DNA from 2 places in the Arthrobacter sp. TmtSoilC79 genome. Region 2 is predicted to be linked to the other one. Evidence: riboswitches for the same ligand, from Rfam matches in the RefSeq annotation. Region 2 holds a riboswitch; the other holds the start of a gene.
The links. Region 2 has a riboswitch for glycine ahead of gcvP (aminomethyl-transferring glycine dehydrogenase). Riboswitches for the same ligand answer to the same signal wherever they lie in the genome.
Positions count from the first base shown of each region.

Region 1: linked by a shared signal. The riboswitch ahead of gcvP (aminomethyl-transferring glycine dehydrogenase) and the one ahead of gcvP (aminomethyl-transferring glycine dehydrogenase) in region 2 are both predicted to bind glycine.

Region 1 is NZ_AP046051.1:3,651,464-3,661,816, forward strand. It holds gene gcvP (aminomethyl-transferring glycine dehydrogenase) at 1-2,262, opposite strand, end outside; glycine riboswitch at 2,315-2,441, opposite strand; glycine riboswitch at 2,443-2,540, opposite strand; gene AC6JA3_RS16635 (TetR/AcrR family transcriptional regulator) at 2,634-3,173, opposite strand; gene AC6JA3_RS16640 (MFS transporter) at 3,247-4,797, shown strand; gene AC6JA3_RS16645 (cyclodeaminase/cyclohydrolase family protein) at 4,875-5,534, opposite strand; gene AC6JA3_RS16650 (amidohydrolase) at 5,625-6,848, shown strand; gene AC6JA3_RS16655 (hypothetical protein) at 6,936-7,151, opposite strand; gene AC6JA3_RS16660 (NAD(P)/FAD-dependent oxidoreductase) at 7,265-8,263, opposite strand; gene AC6JA3_RS16665 (helix-turn-helix domain-containing protein) at 8,372-8,953, shown strand; gene AC6JA3_RS16670 (helix-turn-helix domain-containing protein) at 8,972-9,274, opposite strand; gene map (type I methionyl aminopeptidase) at 9,343-10,122, shown strand.
Region 2 is NZ_AP046051.1:179,139-189,491, forward strand. It holds gene AC6JA3_RS00890 (D-arabinono-1,4-lactone oxidase) at 140-1,423, opposite strand; gene AC6JA3_RS00895 (aldehyde dehydrogenase family protein) at 1,453-2,967, opposite strand; gene AC6JA3_RS00900 (purine-cytosine permease family protein) at 3,032-4,474, opposite strand; gene speB (agmatinase) at 4,471-5,490, opposite strand; gene AC6JA3_RS00910 (PucR family transcriptional regulator) at 5,679-7,208, shown strand; glycine riboswitch at 7,284-7,382, shown strand; glycine riboswitch at 7,383-7,490, shown strand; gene gcvP (aminomethyl-transferring glycine dehydrogenase) at 7,542-10,353, shown strand, end outside.

The DNA of each region.
Region 1 (10,353 bases), 3.5 Mb from region 2:
CCAGGAGATGGGCAGGACGCCGGCGGAACCGAAACGCGATGCCGAAATCGGGACGTCGTTGCCTTCGGTCCAGATGGCTGCATCGCCGGGCATGAACGGTGCAAGGTGCGCCTTGGCTGCCACGGGACCAACACCCGGGCCGCCGCCGCCGTGGGGGATGCAGAACGTCTTGTGCAGGTTCAGGTGGGACACGTCGCCGCCGAACTTGCCCGGCTGGGCGAGCCCAACCAGGGCGTTGAGGTTGGCGCCGTCAATGTAGACCTGGCCGCCGGCTGCGTGGATGGCGTCGCAGACTTCGCGAACGTCGGCATCGTACACACCGTGCGTGGACGGGTAGGTGATCATGATGGCCGACAACACCTCGCGGTTGGCCTCGATCTTGGCGGCAAGGTCCGCGTGATCGATCGTGCCGTCAGCAGCCGTGGCCACCACAACAACCTTCATGCCGGCCAGCACTGCCGAGGCTGCGTTGGTGCCGTGGGCGGAAGCGGGAATGAGGCAGACGTTGCGCTGCTCGTCGCCACGGGACAGGTGGTAGCCACGGATGGCCAGCAGGCCCGCGAGCTCTCCCTGGGAACCGGCGTTCGGCTGGATGGACACTTGGTCGTAGCCGGTGATCTCGGTCAGCTGGGATTCGAGGTCGGTGATGAGTTCGCGCCAGCCCTCGGTCTGGGAATCCGGAGCGAACGGGTGGATGGAGGCGAACTCGGGCCAGGAAATGGCTTCCATCTCAGCGGTGGCGTTCAGCTTCATGGTGCACGAGCCCAGCGGGATCATGGTGCGGTCCAGCGCGAGGTCCCGGTCCGAAAGCTTGCGGATGTAGCGCAGGAGCTGGGTTTCGGAGCGGTGCGTGTTGAACACCGGGTGCTGCATGAAGTCGCTGGTGCGCTCCACGGAAGCTTCAAGCGCGAAGCCTTCAGCGGCGTCAGCAACCGAAGCGCCGAAGACCGCCGCGACGTCAGCAACAACCTCGGAAGTGGTGGTCTCATCAACAGAGATACCAACAGTGTCAGCGTCAACGCCGCGCAGATTGATGCCCTTGGCCTCGGCAGCAGCGACGACCTCTGCAGCCTTGCCCGGGACGCGGACGGTGATGGTATCGAAGAAGGAACCGTGAAGGACCTCGACGCCGGCAGCCTTCAGTGATGCTGCAAGGGTGCGGGCGTGGCTGTGGGCGGTCTCGGCAATAGCCTTCAAACCCTCCGGGCCGTGATAGACCGCGTACATCGAGGCCACGATGGCCAGCAACGCCTGCGCGGTACAGATGTTGGACGTCGCCTTTTCGCGGCGGATGTGCTGCTCGCGGGTCTGCAGCGCCAAGCGGTAGGCGGGGACACCGGCGTCGTCCTTGGAAACGCCTACCAGGCGGCCGGGCATGGAACGCTCCAGGCCTTTCTGGACGGCCATGTAGGCCGCGTGCGGGCCGCCGAAGAACAGCGGAACACCCAGGCGCTGGGCGGAACCAACAGCAATATCGGCGCCCTGCTCACCGGGAGGGGTGATGAGCGTCAGGGAGAGGAGGTCGGCTGCGACCGTGACCAGCGCGCCGCGTTCCTTGGCTTCAGCAATGACAGCAGAGTGGTCGAACACGCGGCCGGAAACGCCGGGCTGCTGCAGGACAACGCCGTTGATGGCGCCTTCCGGGAGGCCCAGGGAGAGATCGGCGACCTCAACCTCGAAGCCGAGTGCTTCGGCGCGGCCCTTGACGATGGCGATGGTCTGCGGGAGGCAGTCGGCATCGAGGACGGTCTTGCCGTCCTGGACAGCCTTGTTCTTGTTGGCGCGGCGCATCATGAGGACGGCTTCGGCAACGGCGGTTGCTTCGTCAAGCAGGGAGGCGTTGGCGATGGGCAGGCCAACCAGGTCCTGGACCATGGTCTGGAAGTTCAGCAGCGCTTCAAGGCGGCCCTGGGAGATTTCCGGCTGGTACGGGGTGTAGGCGGTGTACCAGGCCGGGGACTCAAGGATGTTGCGGCGGATCACCGGCGGCGTCACGGTGTCGTAGTAGCCCTGGCCGATCATCTGGACGGCAGTCTTGTTCTTGGATGCGAGCTTGCGCAGTTCGGCAAGAACCTCGACTTCGCTCAGCGCGTTTTCCAGGGTGAGGGCAACATCCTGGCGGATATCGTTCGGAACGGCGGTGTCGACCAGCGAATCGACGGTGTCGTAGCCGACGGACTTGAGCATGGTCTCAATCTCGGACTGGCGGCGGGCGCCAATATGCCGATCGACGAAGGTGGTGGAGGCAGAACTAACCGTCACGAAGGAACTCCATTACTTGGGCGGCGTTTGGGTACGCCACAGCGGCTGGGTTCCTCCCCGCTCTGTATTGGACCTGAGAGTTTCCGCGGGTTGCGTGAACAACCATCGCTTGCACCGTCGGTGAGCACAGCGCCCATCCACCCTGAGGTGTGCTGAGTGCCTGCTGCTTTCCAGAGTTGCCTTGCCGCGGCGGTGCGTGGGCCTGAGAGATTCCTGGGGAGGGTTTGCTCCTACGGCGCCTGCATCACTTGCTTGCAGGACTCTCCCGCCGCAGATCAAAGGCATGTTCAGTTGTAGGTGGGCACCTTGTTGGGCACGCCACAAGAGTTAATTGTCCTACGCGCCGGGCTCTGCAGCAAATGGATGAATCACTACTTCCGCAGCCGCTCCAGGACCCCGAGCAGGATTTCGACGTCGGCCTCCCGCCCGGCGTTGCCGCCTTCCTGGCCGCCTTCAAAGATGGCATTGAAATAGAGGCCGTCGCCCATATAGCTGACGGCCTTGGCAACCTCCGGTCCGACGTCTTCGGCCAGCACGTCCAGCCAGCGCTGCTGGATGGCGGCGAACCGGCGGCGGGTTTCCTCGTGGGCCACTTCAGCCAGGCGGGTGGCAGCGACGAAGGCCCTGTCCATGGGGGTATCTGCCCAGAGCGATGACCGGATGAAGTAGGCAGCCGAACCATCGGGTGCTGCCTTCATTAGTTCAGTGTCTTCATCGGCGAGTAAGTCCAGGCGTTCCAACAGTGCCGTGATCAGCGCTTCCTTGTTGGGGAAGTGGTAGAGCAGCCCACCTTTGGATACCCCGGCACGTTTGGCAACGGCGTCGAGGGTGGCAGCCCTCTCCCCTACCTCTATAAGGAGGGCTTCAAAGGCATCCAGGACCGCGTCCCGGGCAACTGGTTTTCGTGGCATGTGTCCATCATTCCCTAAAGGCTCATGGGGCTGGTCAGTTGAAACTATACCGTCTGGACGGTACAGTAGTGGAATGTTCTCGCCGTCCCCAACCCAAGCACCCCGTTCCGCTGATCCCGTTAAGGGCCAGGCAGCACCGTGGCGCGACTGGACGGCTCTGGCACTCCTGATGTTTCCGGTGCTGCTGGTGGCCGTCGACAACACCGCGCTCACCTTTGCCCTGCCCGAAATTGCCCGCTCCCTGGACGTCGGCGGCGTCCAATTGCTCTGGATCGTTGACGCCTACCCGCTGGTTCTTGCCGCGTTGCTGGTATCCATGGGCAACCTCGGCGACAGGATCGGACGACGGCGGCTGCTGCTGATCGGCAGCACGGGCTTCGCGGCGGTTTCGGCTGCTACAGCTTTCGCGCCTTCGGCTGAGTGGCTCATTGCAGGACGCGCCGGCCTTGGCGTCTTCGGCGCCATGCTGATGCCCTCAACGCTGTCCTTGATCCGGAACATCTTCACCGATCCCAACCGGCGCCGGCTTGCCATCGCTGTCTGGGCTGCCGGTTTCTCCGGTGGTGCCGCCCTTGGACCCATCTTCGGCGGTTGGTTGGTAGAGCACTTCTGGTGGGGTGCGGTGTTCCTCGTGGCCGCTTTCCTGCTCCTGCCGCTTCTTGTTTTCGGCAGGGCACTCATTCCGGAATCCAAGGACGCCAATCCCGGCCGCGTGGACGTGGCCAGCATTGTCCTTTCCGTGGTCACCATGGCTCCGTTCGTCTACGGCATCAAGGAATTCGCAGTCCACGGCTTCGGGGCGTCCGCGGCCGCATTCATGGGCTTCGGCCTGGTGATGGGCATTCTGTTTGTGCGTCGCCAGCAGCGGATCGAGAACCCCATGCTGGACGTTGCCCTGTTCAATAACAAGGTCTTCAGCACTGCAATCGTGGCGAACGTCCTGTCGCTCTTCTCCATGACAGGCTTCATCTACTTCTTCGCCCAGCACCTGCAGCTTGTTGAGGGTCAGTCACCCATGGAAGCCGGAATCGCCATGATTCCCGCCCTCCTGGCAACAGTCATCGCCGGCCTGCTGGTGGTGCCGCTGGTCAGGCGTGTCCGCCCCGGATACGTGGTGGCCGCCGGCCTGACACTCAGCGCCGTGGGCTACTTGATTGTGATGGTGGGCGACCACGGCAGCGGCCCCGTCTTCCTGCTGTCCGCCTTGACGGTCCTCGCAATCGGCGTGGGCGCAGCGGAAACCATTTCCAATGACCTCATCCTGGCTTCCGTTCCGGCAAATAAGTCCGGCGCCGCCTCCGCAATCTCCGAGACCGGTTACGAACTGGGTTCGCTCCTGGGAACGGCTGTACTCGGATCCATCCTCACGGCTTCCTACCAGCACAACCTCGTGATTCCAGACGGCGTTTCCCCGCAGGCAGCCGGGAAGTCCAGCGAAACCCTTGCCGGCGCCGTGGATGCGGCCGCAGCCCTTCCGGCACCTTTGTCGGAGGCCCTGACGGTCGCCGCCCGGACGGCTTTCGAGTCCGGCGTCCACATCACTGCGGCGATTGGGCTGGTATTGATGGCTGGCGCGGCAGTGCTCGCCGCCGTCGTGCTCCGCCGTGTGCCGAAGGCGCAGTAGAGGCTCAGTAAGGACACAGCGCCGTTGTGAGGCCCGCTCCGCGTGATTCCGTAGGGATTTAGCACGCAAAGCGGGCCTCACAACGCTTCGGTTGGTGCCGCCTTTTTGTCGACGCCGGCAGTCAGGTCATCGATTCTGTCGAGGGCGTCGCTGAGCCTGCTGACCGTGCTCCATAGCTCTGGGTGCTGCTCCTTGACTTCCTCGAGCGCGGTTCCGGCGGAGGTCAGGGAGGCGAGGTCGAAACTTACGTTGGTTCGGGCTCCGCTGATGGCTGCACGGAGGGCTCCGAAACCGACCACGACGTCGGCGATCAGCGCGGGATTGCCGTGGGATGCGAGCCAGCCGAGGTCTTCAATGGCGTGGATGGCCCGCTCGCCCAGGACTGCGGAGGCCTTGGCAGCATCAACGGAGGCCTGGTGGATTGCGTCGTCGCGCTCCGGCCCGGGATCCAGGCGGAAGGCGGCGCCGAAGGCGTTGGAGGCGGAAGAGTCGTCGTCCGCCAATTGCAGGGCATCTTCACGCAGTTCACGGGCACGGGCATGGATGCCCGAGAGCTTTTCGTGCTGGTCCTCCCCGGCCTCGGTGTATCCGGCCACCATGGAGGTCAGGGAAGCGGCGATGGAGAGCATGACTCCTGTCCCGGCGCCACCGCCCGGCGAGCCGGTGGATTCGGCCAGCGCTTTGGTCCATTCCTCAACAGTGGATTGCTGTGTCGTGGCTGCTTGGGAATCATTCATGCCATCCAGTGTGCCGGGGCTTCCCAGGCTTTGCATCTTCAGGCTGGATACACTGGCCAGACCTAGGCGTCGAATGAAAAGGGCAGACTCATGACCATTGACCTCGAAGAGCTGTACAAAGACCTGCACGCCCATCCCGAGTTGTCCTTCCAAGAGACCCGGACAGCCGGGATTGCAGCGGCGCACCTGGAAGACCTTGGCTTCACTGTCCACCGAAACATCGGAAAAACCGGCGTGGTCGGCGTTCTGGAAAACGGACCCGGACCGGTAGTGATGCTCAGGGCAGACATGGATGCACTGCCCGTCAAGGAAGCAACCTGCCTGGACTATGCGAGCACGGCCATGGGTGTTGACCATGAGGGCAAGGACATGCCGGTCATGCACGCTTGCGGCCATGACGTACACGTCAGTTGCCTGGTTGGCGCGGTGGAGGTTTTGGTCGCGCAACGTGATCAGTGGCAGGGCACCCTGGTGGCCCTCTTCCAGCCAGCCGAGGAGTGGGGTGGCGGGGCCGAAACCATGGTGGCCGATGGCCTGTACGACGCCGTGCCCAAACCCGACGTCGTACTGGGCCAGCACGTAGCCCCCTTCCCCGCCGGCTGGTTCGGAATCCGGCCCGGTGTCACCATGGCATCCGCCGATTCCCTCAACATCACCCTCCATGGGCGCGGCGGTCACGGTTCACGCCCGGAGACCACTGTTGACCCGGTGCTGATGGCTGCGGCAACCACCGTCCGGCTGCAGGGCATTGTTGCCCGTGAGCTGGCAGCGAGTGATTCCGCGGTAGTGACCGTGGGGCAGATCCACTCGGGCACCAAGAACAACATCATTCCCGAAACAGCAACTTTGGGACTCAGCGTCCGCACCTTCAGCAATGACACCCGGGATAAGATCCTCGGTTCCATCGAGCGCATTGCCGCGGCAGAATCCACAGCGTCAGGGGCACCCAAAGACCCGGAGATTCAGTTTGAAGAGCACTTTCCGCTGACCGTCAACGATCAGGCTGCCACCGATAGGGTGTCTGCGGCGTTCAAGGCAAAGTTTGGCGAAACACAGATCATTGACCCCGGCCCCGTCTCCGGAAGCGAAGACGTGGGCGCCTTGGCCAAGGCCGCCGGTGCTCCCCTGGTTTTCTGGTTCCTCGGTGGTGCCGAGCCTGCCTTGTTCAAGGAATTTGCAACAACAGGGCGCCTTCCCGAAGATATTCCGTCGAATCACTCACCGTATTTTGCGCCCATTATCCAGCCGACCCTGACGCGGGGAACGGAAGCCCTGGTGACGGCGGCCCGGGAATTCCTGGCTGCCAGCACCTAGGCCTTCAGCCAGCCGGCCCGACACCAGTGAAGGCGCCGCAAGCGCAGCGCCTTCACTGGTGTTTCCTTGGTGCGGTCCGGTCCCTGCCTAGACTTTCTCGCTGATGCGGTTCATCGTCGGTTCGGAAACCTCGGAATCCCTGCGACGGCGGGCCAGGAAAGTCCACAGCGTTCCCTCTGTCCGCGGACGGCTCTCCACGGTAACTGCAGGTGCTTTTTCCGGCTCGGACGTGTGCGTCTCGGGCTTGCGCGCGGAGTCTTTCTTCGTGCGCCGCTCGAAGTCGTCGTAGTACGCGTAGCACATACCCAACCTCCTTCAACGGCTGTCCTTCCATCGTCCTCCGGCAAGGCCCGCACGTCGATGGTTTTGTGCTTTGTGATCGGCCGGCTCAACGTGCGTCACGGCCGGTCCAGGAACTAGCGGGACAGGGCCGCGTGCCGCGCTTCCCGGACAGCCAGGGTGGTCTCCTCCATCATGAGATCGGCGTTGATGGCCGCGCCCGCCATGACACCCGCAGCCGCGGAGGCCATCACTTGTCCCGTGAGGTCCGTGACGTTACCTGCTGCCCAGACGCCGGGCACTGATGTCGCTCCACCCATTGGGGCGGCTTCAACATGGGTCCCGACGCCCATCGCATGCTCCACCGTGGGAACGCCCAAAGACTCAAGCACGCCGGACCTTGCCTCCAACCGCGGGCCGGTGACTACGGCGTCCACCGGAATCACCGTTCCCAAGGCCAGGACAACGCCACTCAAGGCGTCGTTGCTGACTTCCAAGGCCTGGACTTTGCCGTCCACCACAGTGATGGAACGGGCAGCCAATTGCTCCCATTGTTCTTCCGTCGGTTCCACCACATCGTTGAGGAACAAGGTGATGTTGGAACTCCACTGGCGGAACAGCAACGCCTGGTGCAACGCCATGGGCACCGAACCCAGGATTCCGATTGCTTTGTTCCGGACTTCCCAGCCGTGGCAGTAAGGGCAGTGGAGAACGTCGCGCCCCCACCGTTCCCGGATCCCCTCGATCTCCGGCAGGACGTCAATCAGCCCGCTGGTGACCAGCACGCGGCGCGCTTTTACTGTCCGGCCATCGGCCAGGTCCACCTCAAAGGCGGGCCCGCCCCCAGCGGTGGGATCCGGCGTCGAACGTGCCTCTACAGCAGTGCCGGACATGATGTCGGCTCCGTACCCGACGGCCTCGGACCGTCCCAAGTCCAGCAGCTCCTTGGGATTGATACCGTCCCGGGAGAGGAACCCGTGCACCCCGGCGGCCGGGGCGTTCCGTGGCTCGCCGGCGTCGATGACCACGACCGACCGCAAGGCTCTGCCCAGCGTCACGGCGGCACTTAACCCAGCTGCGCCACCTCCGATCACCACGACGTCGTACTCCGACACTCCACTGTTCATTGCGTCCATTACCGACTGCCTCCATGCGTCTCCCGCGGCCATGCGCCGCTCCTTCCATGGTTGGCCAAGGTGATTTGGACCAGCAAGTAATTTTGCCGATGTGGCAAAATGAGCGGCATGACAACGGATTTCAGCACAATGCTCGACGCCGTCGGCCCCCGCCTGCGTGCCATGCGGACCCAACGCAACGTGACACTGGCGGAGGCTTCGGAAGCTACCGGCATTTCCGTCAGCACGCTTTCCAGGCTGGAATCGGGCCAACGCAAACCAACACTGGAGCTTCTCCTCCCCATCGCGCGGTTGCATCAGGTCCCCTTGGAAGAACTCATCGATGCCCCGGAAACCGGCGATCCCCGGATCCACCTGAAGCCGCACGTTCATGAGTGGGGCACCGCACTTCCCCTGACCCGGCGCCCGGGCGGCATCCAGGCGTTCAAAATGGTGCTGAAAAGCGGCACCGGAAAAGAAGTACCGCAGCCCCAATCCCATGAGGGCTACGACTGGATGTACATACTCAACGGCAAGCTGCGGCTGGTGCTGGGCGGCAACGACTTTGTCCTGAAACCAGGCGAGGTTGCCGAATTCGATACCCGGACTCCACATTGGTTCGCCAGCGCCACCTCAGAGCCGGTGGAGCTCCTGACCTTGTTCGGCCAGCAAGGCGAGCGCCTTCACGTGCGCGCACGGCCCAAGCGATAGATCGCGCACGCGCTGAGGCTAGGAAGCGAGCCATTCCCGGGAGTTGCGCCGGGATACCGCCGGGTCGGCACCGAGCTCGGTGCGGTTGATTTCAGCCCAGACGTCATCGAGGGAGAGTCCGAGGACATCAGCAATCGCGGCAACGGTGGGGAAGGCCGGCGTTGCCACCCGGCCGGACTCGATCTTGCGGAGCGTCTCGGGCGAGACCCGGGCATCCAGGGCCGTCTCCAACATGGAGCGTTCACCCCGGGCGCGCCGCAGAAGGGCGCCGAGACGTTGTCCTCGCTCGGCCTCTGCGGGTGTAAGGGGCAACCTGACCATGGCTCCAATTGTAATACCGGGATAATATGGCCGGGATAGTTATTGGTCGCCCCATGAAAGGCCCCCGCATGATTGAGATCCTGAGCCGTCCGGAGCTAAGCCGCGCCAAGGAGGCCGGCGCCCTGGTCGCCAACATTCTGCACACGCTGAAGGGCCGGGCAACGGTGGGCACAAATCTGCTGGACATCGACAAGTGGGCCAAGTCCATGATCCTCGAGGCCGGAGCGGTGTCCTGCTACGTCGACTACGCGCCCTCCTTCGGCCGCGGACCGTTCGGCCACTACATCTGCACCGGGGTAAACGACGCCGTCCTGCACGGCCTCCCCCGGGATTACGCCTTGGCTGACGGCGATCTGCTGACCCTCGACCTGGCTGTCTCCAAGAACGGAATCGCCGCAGACTCCGCCATCAGCTTCATTGTGGGCGAGTCCAAACCAGCGGAGAGTATGGCAATGATTGAAGCCACTGAACGAGCCTTGCGGGCAGGCATAGAGGCTGCCCGTCCCGGCGCACGCATCGGCGACCTCTCCTACGCCATCGGCTCGGTCCTCAGTGAGGCCGGCTACCCCGTCAATACCGAGTTCGGTGGGCACGGCATTGGCTCCACCATGCACCAGGAGCCCCACGTGCCGAACATGGGCCGCCCCGGCCGCGGGTACAAGCTGCGGCCCGGACTGCTGCTTGCCCTTGAGCCGTGGGTCATGGCCGATACGGCACAACTTGTGACCGACGCCGACGGCTGGACCCTGCGCAGCGTCACCGGCTGCCGAACCGCCCACACTGAGCACACCATCGCCATCACCGACGGAGCAGCTGAGATCCTTACCCTGCCAACCCTGGCGCCCTAACCCGCGAGCCCGGCCCCGCCCCGCCCGGCCGAGCCCGCCCCGCCCGGCCGAGCCCGCCCCGCCCGGCCGAGCCCGCGAGCCCGAGCCCGCCACAGCCCACCCCGCCGAGCCTCCACTTCACCCCCATGTTGACCACAAGCATGGGGGTGAACTGCTATCTCCGGGGGCTGAACCCCAAGCCCCACCCGGTCATAAATGAAAGGCATTCACTTAACCCCTTGCGCTCAGCAG
Region 2 (10,353 bases):
AGTGTCTGCCTCCAGCAGTGATCAAAATACCACTCGGAAGTTTCCAGCTGGTGTAACCGGGATGTGAGAGATGGTTGGCGGGAAGGGGGTGGGATGTGAGTGAGGGTTGGCGGGAAGGGGGTGGGATGTTGAGAGATGGTCAGCCGAGCAGCGACCTCGTGTGGTCGTTGAGGAACGTCCCCTTGGGATCGAACTCCCGCCGGACCTGGATGAAGGTGTCCAACTCCGGGTAGAGGCGTTCGAGGCGGCTGCGGGTCATGAAGTGGATTTTCCCCCAGTGGGCGCGCGGCTCGAATTCCTGCAGCACGGCGTCGGCGTCACGGAAGAACTGCCAGTAGTCGGTTCCGGGCTCGGTGGTCAGGGTGATGACAGTGCTGTCGCGGCCTTGGAACTGGGACATGTAGGCGTCGTCGGACTTCACCCAGCGGACCTCCACAGGGTATTTCTGCTCGGGGTACCTGCTCCGGATCAGCTCCTGGATGGCTTCGACGGCCACCAATCCGTCCTCGCTGCGGACAAAGTACTCCAGCTCATGGAACTGCGTTGTGAATCCGCCCGGATAGATGCGGTAGGAACGGTCCAACCGGGCACCTTCAACAGTGGAAAGCTGGCTCTCGTCCTGGACTGAAGCCGCGTTGTAGCGCTTGGTGTAGCTGCGGCCTCCCATGCTGTGATCAGGCGAACCGGGCAGGTCAAGGAGTTCACACGAGTCGTCCCCGGGGCACCACAGGAAGGAGTAATGCCGGTTGTTGTCGATGTCGGCCTGCCACGTGGACCTGGTTTCCGCCCACGTGGGGTAGGTGATCTCTTCCTGCAGGTAGTAGCTGTCCTCCACGGCCAACTCGACTTCCAGGAAGATCCCCAATGTGCCCAGGGCTGTCTGGGCTGCACGAAGTTCCCGTAGCTGGTCCTCGCCGATTTCCACGATCTCGCCGTAGCCGTTGATCAGCTTCACCCAGCGCAACTTGGAAGAGAAGCTGCCGAGGTCCTTGCCGGACCCGTGCGTGCTGGTGGCCAGTGCGCCTGCGATCTGCTGTTTGTCGATGTCGCCCTGGTTGCTCAGCGCCAAGCCCTTGTCCCACAAGGCGTCCCCGAACGCGTTGATGGTGGTGCCGGCCAATGCCCGGGCTCGGCGCCCCAAACGATCCGTGCCGGTGATGGCTGAGAGCCCGGACATGTCCATCAGGACCCCGCCGGTCTGAACCAAAGGCGAGGATGAGTGCCCTGAGCCGACCGCCCGCACAGGCAAGCCCTCGCGGATGGCGAAACGGACGGCGTCGAGCGCTTCTTGTTCATTCCCGGGCCGTACGGTGAAGGCGGGGGTAGCACTTTGGTTCCCGCCCCAGTTGGTCCACGTCGCGTCCGTGGTGAAGGGGGCTGCAGGGGTAGCTGCGGCAGGTACGCCCGAAACATTGGTGGTCATGGTGAAAGCTCCGTTGCTTGTCCGTGCGCTCACGCGCCGTGGTTGATCATGACGTGCTTGGTGAGCGAGTAGTCATCCAGGGCGTAGAGCGAGAGGTCGCGGCCGTAGCCGGAACCTTTGAATCCGCCCCACGGTACCTCGCAAGCCAGGACCAGGTGGGCATTGACCCACACGGTGCCGAAGTCCAGCTGCTTGGGAATCCGGAGGGAAAGGCTTGAATCGCGTGTCCAGACCGAGGCTGACAATCCGTAGGGGCTCTCATTGGCGCGGGTCACCGCTTCTTCGGTGGTGCTGAAGGTTTCCACGGTGACCACCGGCCCGAAGATTTCATGCGTGGCGATGTGCGCCCCGGCGGGCACGTCGGTGATGACTGTGGGCTCGATGAAGTAGCCGGGACCGTCCAGCGCGGAACCGCCGATGGCGACTGTGAGGCCTGCGGCCCGTGCTTCAGCCAGCGCTTCCTTGACCCGTTCAAAGTGCGGGAGGGAGATCATGGGGCCGATTTCGACGTCGTCCCCGGCGTCGGGCGCGCCGATCACCAAGGTGCTGACTTCCCGGACCAGGTGACTGGTGAATTCTTCGGCTACGGACTCGTGCACCAGGACACGGCAGGCGGCACCGCAGTCCTGGCCGGCATTCCAAAATCCGGCGTTCCGGACACCGGCAGCAGCTGCGCGGAGGTCGGCGTCGGAGAAGACCACAACAGGGGCCTTGCCGCCGAGTTCCAAGTGGACGCGTTTGACCGACTTCGCCGCCGTTTCGGCCACCGCCTGGCCGCTGACCACGCTGCCGGTGAGGGCTACCAGCGCGATGTCAGGGTGCTCGGAAAGGCGCTGTCCAACGGTCCGGCCGCGGCCGGTGACCACGTTGAGGATGCCATCCGGAATCCGTCCGGCCAGCACTTCCACCAGCTTCAGCGTGGACAAGGGGGTCTGCTCGGAGGGCTTGATGACGATGCTGTTGCCAGCGGCAAGGATGGGGGCGATCTTCCAGGCAGCCATCAGCAGCGGGTAGTTCCATGGCGTGATGACGCCCACCACGCCTACAGGTTCACGCAGGATCACCGAGGTGTGGCCGGTGGCGTAGTCACCGCCGGCCATGGAGGTGAGGGTCCGCGATGCGCCGGCCATGAAGCGGAAAGTGTCGATGGTGCTGGAGACGTCGTCCTCGGCCACGGCTTGCGGCTTGCCGGTGTTTGCGGACTCGATGGCCTCAAAGTCGGCCCGGTTCTCCTCGATGATGTTGGCAATGAGGTTCAGGACGTCGGCGCGTTCCTTCGGGGTAGTGGCACCCCAGGTTTTTTGGGCCACGACGGCGGCGGCAACCGCGGCGTCCACGTCATCGGCGGTGCCCGCCTGGACTGAGGCGATGACGGCCTCGGTGGCGGGATCAACGACGTCGATCAGGAGCCGGGTGGAGCCTGGGACGAAGGAACCGTTGATGAAGTGCCCCGCCGGAGGCAGGGGGAGTCCGAGTTGCTGGGGAAGAGAGGTGTGGGCGTCTGAGCGTCGCACGGTGAACTGCGCGGTCTGGGTGGTTGTCATGATGCGTCTCTTTCTGGGGAGGTTCAGGGGAGGTCTAGCGGGGGCTAACCCGGCGGAGGGCTGTTCAGATCAGGTCCGGGGTGAGTGCCGTTGCTGGGAACGTGGCTGGTTCAGTCTTCTTGCCGAACACCCGGGCCGCCACGTAATAGAGGGGAGCGACAACCACGAGTCCGACGATCCAGGAGATGTCCACTCCACCCATCGCCGCAGCCAAGGGGCCGGTGTAGATAGCTGTAGCCGAGAAGGGAACCTGGATCAGGGCGCCTGCCAGGTATGAGCCGATGGCGATCCAGTTGAACCGTCCGTACACGCCGCCGTCGCGCTTGAAGAAGTCTTCAACCCGATAGTCTCCGTGCCGCAAAAGGTAGTAGTCCACCAGGTTGATCGCCGTCCACGGAACCAGCACGTACATCAGGAAGGAGAGGAAGTTGGTGTAGAAGAGGATGAAGTTGTCGCGGGCAAAGAGGGCAATGGAGACAGCCACAACGAAGAGGATGATGGCGGCGATGGTGCGGGTCTTGGCACGTGGCAACCACGAGGGCCTGAAGGTCTGCCCGATGGTGAGGGTGCACAGGACACCGCAGTACAGGTTCATGGCGTTCGAAGCCGCAACTCCCAGACAGAAGATGCCCACGATAATGAGGGTCCACGGCTGCAGCAGGGTGCCGAGGCTGCCGACGATTTCGACGTCGCCGGTGCTCATGGACACCGCGAGGGTACCCACCAAAGCACCCAGGATCATGGGGAACAGCGTGCCCAGGACGCAACCTGAGTAGGAAGCCCAGAAGGCCGGGCCGGAACCGGTGCCCTGAGGCATGTAGCGGGAGTAGTCGGAGACGTAGGGCGCGTAGGCCAGCTGCCACAACGCGGAGACGGAGATGGTGCCCATGAAGCCCACCCAGTTGAAGTTGCCCGTCTCCAGGAAGTTGCCCGGCAAGCCATGGACCATCAGGATCCAGCCGAACGCCAGCAGCAATGCCAACCCTGCCGCGACGCTGAGGACGCGGGCATAGGCGTGGATGAGCCGGTAGCCAAAGATCGTGGCGATCACGCTGACCACGCCGATGATGATGATTCCGCCGTCAACGCTGATGCCGGGACTGACCGCGGCCATCGCTTCGCCGCCGAACACCAGGTTCGCCGCGAAGAAGCCCACGTACATGACCACCACAATGACCACTATCAGCAGGGCACCAAAGGAACCGAACTGGCCGCGGGTCTGGATCATTTGGGCCACACCCAGTTGCGGGCCCTGGGCGGAGTGCAGCGCCATGAAGATGCCGCCCACCACGTTGCCGATGATGATGCCCACGATCGCCGGAACGAATCCCAGGCCGAACACCGTGGTGGCGAGCCCGCCGGTCACGATGGTCATGATCATGATGTTGGAGCCGAACCAGATGGTGAAGAGATCCCGCGCCTTGCCGTGCCGCTCGTTGAGGGGGATCGGCTGGATGGTCTTGTCCTCGAGGCGTGGCACCTCGGTTGTGGTGGGCACGGTGTTCATGACGCACTCCGGGATGCTGAAGCGAGTTCGCGGACAGCTGCGCTGTTTGACTCGCTGCGGTTTGACTTGCTTCGGTTTACCATCAGCCCCAGCAGATCGAACACCAGGGTGGCGGCGGCAACGGTGGTGATGTCCGCGTGATCGTAGGCAGGGGCGACTTCCACGACGTCGGCGCCCACGATGTTGATGCCGTTCAGTCCGCGGAGCAAGGCCAGGAGTTCGCGGGAGTGGAGCCCGCCCATCTCCGGGGTGCCGGTTCCGGGAGCGAAGGCCGGGTCCAGGACGTCGATGTCGATGGAGACGTACACGGGGGTGTCCCCGAGCCTGTCCTTCACGCGCTGGATGGCGGCCGGAACGCCGATCACGTCCAGGTCCGAGCACCGAATGATCTGGAACCCGAACTCGTGGTCCCGGAGGAAGTCGTTGCGGTCATAGACCGGCCCGCGGATTCCCACGTGCATGGACTTGTCCTCCACCAGCAGGCCTTCCTCGAACGCCCGCCGGAAGATGGTGCCGTGCGTGATGGGCTGGTCGAAATAGGTATCCCAGGTGTCCAGATGCGCATCGAAATGCAGCAGTGCCACCGGACCGTGGACTGTGTTCAGGGCCCGCAGCATGGGCAGGGCGATGGTGTGGTCGCCACCGATGGAGATGAGCCGCTTGTCCTCGCTGATCAGGGGCAAGGCCTGCTCCTCGATCTCACGGACTGCCCGGGCGATGTCGTAGGGGGTGCAGGCGATATCGCCGGCGTCCACAACCTGGGCTTCGTAGACAGGTTCAACGTCCAGCTCCGGGTGGTAGCCGGGGCGCAGGAGGCGGGAGGCCTCGCGGACCGCGGCAGGACCGAAACGGGCGCCGGGCCGGAAGGAGGTTCCGCCGTCGAACGGTACGCCGACGATCGCAATGTCGTAATCCGGGACGCGGTCGATTTGGGGGAGGCGGGCGAAGGTGCCGAGGCCTGCATACCGGGGGACTTTGGTTGCATCAACCGGGCCGATGGGCTTGTGCGTTGTCATTGACGGATCCTTGGGGTGAGGGGTGCTCGCCGTTGAGCGGGAAGTACGTAATTCCATTGTTGGTGACGTGGATCACTCCGGATAGCGGTACATTGACTACAAATGGCCGAGCCGTTTAGACGAATGTCTAAGTCCCGCTGAACCGCGTGGCAGGACCCAACACAAAGGCCAGGAACCGGAGCGGAAACATGGCGATTACCGTCGCTGAACTCATCGCAGAGCCGCAACTAGGACTCACCCTCCTGGCCGGAAAAGCCGGCCTGGACAACCGCATCACCTGGGCCCACACCTCAGACCTGCCCAAGCTCTGGGAATGGGTCACCGGCGGAGAACTCATGATGACCAACGGCCTCTCCATACCCGCCGACGCAGCAGGCCAAGTGGCGCTCGCCGAGGCCCTCATGGACAGCGGTGCCAGTGCGCTGGCCATTGGCGAGAAAATGCACGCACCGCCCCTCACCCGGGAATTCCTGGCCGCCTGCGAGCAGCTCCCCTTGCCCCTGATCAACATCCCGTACCCGCTGCCATTCATCGCGATAGCCCGGTCGGTAGCCGAGTCCTCCCTGCTCGAAGAGTCGCGCCGGCTGCGGCAAACGGCCCGCGTCTACGATCTCCTCCGCACCGCCGGGGCCTCCGAGGACCATTGGCAAAGCCTGGTCCAGCGGCTGGCCACCGAACTCGACGCGGACCTGTTCGTGGTGGACCGCCGTTGCCTCCACCCCTGGCATCCCGACGGGCAGTCCCTCCCGGTGTTCCTGGCTGAAGAGTGGGCTCCCTTGTCCGGGCAGGTATCCCTCGCGGGGAAGAACTTCCAATGGCACCGCATCCGCGGCCGGCACGTGCTCACCATGGACATTCCCACCCATGCCAACGCGCTCCTGGTGGTGCTGCCCAACAACGAACCGCACCCGGACGCCGTCGTGCTTCTCCATGCCGCAACGGTGCTGGGACTGCAGTTGTCGCGCATTGTCTTGTCCCTGGAAGGCCGCCATCGCCTTGCCGGCGAGTTCCTGCTGCAGGCCATGGACGGGCGCCTCGGGGCCGCGGAGATGGAGAGCCGGCTGGCTGCATTCGACGTTCCGCCCGAGGAATTCCTGCTCGCCTCCCTGACGGCGGCCGCCGAACCAAAAGCGACCGACCAAAAAACTGCGGACGACGGCGACAAGCTGGCCAACGTACACATCGAACTGTGGCGGCACGGGGTTGCGTCGGCGTCGCTGAAGCGGAACAACAGGCTCCACGTGGTGGTCCCGGCAGGCGTGCCGGACGACGTCCTGGTTCATTGCGCCGGCCTGGAAACCTCGATCGGAATCAGCGCACCGGCAGCAGTGTCCACTATCCAACGCGCATTGCAGGAGTCCCTCTGGGCACTTGGTTCCGCCCGGGCCAACAAGCTGGGGCTGGCCCGCTATGCCGAAGGGCCGTCGTGGCTTGGGCTTACCGGATTCGAGGAAGGAACGGCGCTGGTGAGACGGTTGCTCGGGCCGATTTTCGACTACGAACAGAGCCAGGAAGGCGACCTCATCCTGACGTTGAGGACGTATTTGGACTCGCAGCGTTCCTGGCAAAAGACCGCGGCTGCGCTCTTCGCCCACCGGCAAACCATCATTTACCGGATGCGGAAAATCGGCGAACTGACGGGGCTGGACATGGGTGAAACGTCCACAGTTGCCCAGCTCTGGTTCGCCCTGCAGATCCACGAGGCGATGCATCAGTAGCCACACCTTGCTTGCGCTTTTTCGCGGGAAGCGGCTATGGTGTGAAGCGTGTCACTCATGGTGATGCAACGCTTTTGATCTGCGGCGGGAGAGTCCTGCCGGTACATCCAGTCAGGCGCCGTAGGAGCAAATCCTCCCCAGGAATCTCTCAGGCCCATGTACCGCCGCGGGTAGGCAACTCTGGAAAGCAGTCCGGGTAACCGGGCTCACCGACGGTGCAAGCAGACGGCATGTGGAAACACAGTCTGCGGAATCTCTCAGGTCCAATACAGAGCGGGGAGGAACCCCACATCATCGTGGCGCTCACTGGGCGCCTGAATCATGGAGTTCCTCTTGACTGTTCAATCAACCCCCACCGCCTTCGCGGACCGGCACATCGGCGCCCGCCGCCAAGCCGATGTTGACACCATGCTCAAGGTCATCGGCTACGACTCTGTCGACGGACTCGTGGACGTCGCCGTCCCCGATTCCATCCGCCAGGACACGGCCCTGAAGTTGCAGGACGCCCTTACCGAGGTGCAGGTCCTCGCCGAGCTCCGCAAGCTCGCGTCCAAGAACAAGACCGCCGTTCAAATGATCGGCCAGGGCTACTACGACACCGTCACGCCCCCGGTCATCCGCCGCAACATCCTCGAAGCACCCGCCTGGTACACGGCGTACACGCCCTACCAGCCCGAAATTTCGCAGGGCCGCCTCGAAGCGCTGCTGAACTTCCAGACCATGGTGCAGGACCTCACGGGCCTTCCCGTTGCCAACGCCTCGCTGCTGGATGAAGCAACTGCCGTGGCCGAGGCTGTGCTGTTGATGCGCCGGGCCAACAAGTCCAAGACGGCCAAGGACGGCAAGACGGTCCTGGACGCCGACCTCCTTCCGCAGACCATCGCCATTGTGAAGGGCCGCGCCGAAGCCCTTGGCTTCGAGGTTGTCATCACTGACCTTTCGGCGGGCCTTCCCGATGGCGACATCAACGGCATCGTCCTTCAGCAGCCCGGTGTTTCGGGCCGCGTGTTCGACCACTCCGCTGTGATCGCTTCCGCGAAGGAACGCGGCGCGCTGGTCACGGTTGCCGCTGATTTGCTGGCGCTCACCCTCATCACGCCCCCGGGCGAACAAGGTGCGGACATCGCCGTCGGAACTGCGCAGCGCTTTGGTGTCCCGCTGTTCTTCGGCGGCCCGCACGCCGCGTACATGGCCGTCCGCGAAGGCATGGAACGTACCCTCCCGGGCAGGATCGTGGGTGTGTCCAAGGACAACGCCGGCGTCCCCGCTTACCGCCTGGCCCTGCAGACCCGCGAGCAGCACATCCGCCGCGAAAAGGCGACGTCCAACATCTGCACCGCACAGGCCCTGCTTGCGATTGTTGCCTCCATGTACGCCGTGTACCACGGTCCCGAAGGCTTGAAAGCGATCGCCGAGACCATCCACGGCCACGCCCGCGTTTTGGCCGCGACCCTGCAGAAAGCCGGCCGCGAACTCGTCTCCGAATCCTTCTTCGACACCCTCACGGTCCGCGTCCCGGGCAAGGCAGACAAGGTCATCTCCGCCGCCGAAGCCCGCGGTATCAACCTGCGCCTCATCGACGCGGACACTGTTGGCGTTTCCGTTGATGAAACCACGACGCCGGAGGTCCTCGCCGCTGTGGCCGTCGCCTTTGGTGCCGGCCCGGTAGGGGACGCCACCGGATTCGAATTGCCCGCTGAGGTAGTCCGCACCTCCGATTTCCTGCAGCACCCGGTGTTCAACACGCACCGTTCCGAGACGCAGCTGTTGCGCTATATCCGCAAGCTGTCAGACCGGGACCTCGCGCTGGACCGCACCATGATCCCGCTGGGTTCGTGCACCATGAAGCTGAACGCCACCGCTGAGATGGAAGCCATTTCCTGGCCGGAGTTCGCCTCGATCCACCCGTTCGCTCCGGACCACCAGACAGCGGGCTGGCGCGAGCTGATCGAGGACCTCGAAGCGGACCTGACCGAGATCACCGGCTACGACCAAGTTTCCATCCAGCCGAACGCCGGTTCCCAGGGCGAGCTCGCGGGACTCCTGGCGATCCGCGGCTACCACCTGTCCCGTGGCGACGAGCAGCGCAACGTCTGCCTCATTCCTGCCTCGGCCCACGGCACCAACGCAGCCTCGGCAGTGCTGGCCGGCATGAAGGTTGTTGTGGTGGCCACGGCTGCTGACGGCACGATCGATCACGCGGACCTTGCCGCCAAGATCGAGGCCAACCGCGAGGTGTTGTCGGCCATCATGATCACCTACCCGTCCACGCACGGTGTGTACGATGCCGACGTCCGCGAAGTCTGCGACGCCATCCACGCAGCCGGCGGCCAGGTGTACGTTGACGGCGCCAACTTGAATGCACTGGTTGGCCTTGCCCAGCCGGGCAAGTTCGGCGGCGACGTGTCCCACCTGAACCTGCACAAGACCTTCTGCATCCCCCACGGCGGCGGCGGCCCGGGTGTCGGGCCGGTTGCTGCGAAGGCACACCTGGCTCCGTTCATGCCGGGCGACGCGAACAAAGCAGCGCACGAACCCGGTCACGGCGTTGCCATCTCCGCTTCCCGTTATGGCTCCGCCGGTGTGCTGCCGATTTCGTGGGCGTACGTGAAGCTCATGGGCGGGCAGGGTTTGACGGAAGCTACCAAGTCGGCGCTGCTGGCCGCGAACTATGTTGCTTCCTGCCTGGATGAGCACTTCCCTGTTCTGTACACCGGCGAGGGCGGGCTCGTGGCCCATGAGTGCATCCTGGACCTCCGTGAACTGACAGCCCGCACGGGTGTCACGGCCGAAGATGTTGCCAAGCGCCTGATCGACTTCGGCTTCCACGCCCCCACTCTGGCGTTCCCCGTTGCGGGCACCTTGATGGTGGAGCCAACGGAGTCCGAGGACCTTGCCGAGATCGACCGCTTCATCGAAGCCATGATCACCATCCGTGCCGAGATCGACCAGGTAGCCGGCGGTGATTTCACTGTTGAGAAGTCGCCGCTGCGCAACGCGCCGCACACGGCTGCCGCCGTCGTGAGTTCCGCCTGGGACCGCGAATACCCGCGCGAGCAGGCCGCCTTCCCGGTCCACCACCTCAAGCAGGACAAGTACTTCCCGCCCGTCGGAAGGATCGACGGCGCCGCAGGCGACCGGAACC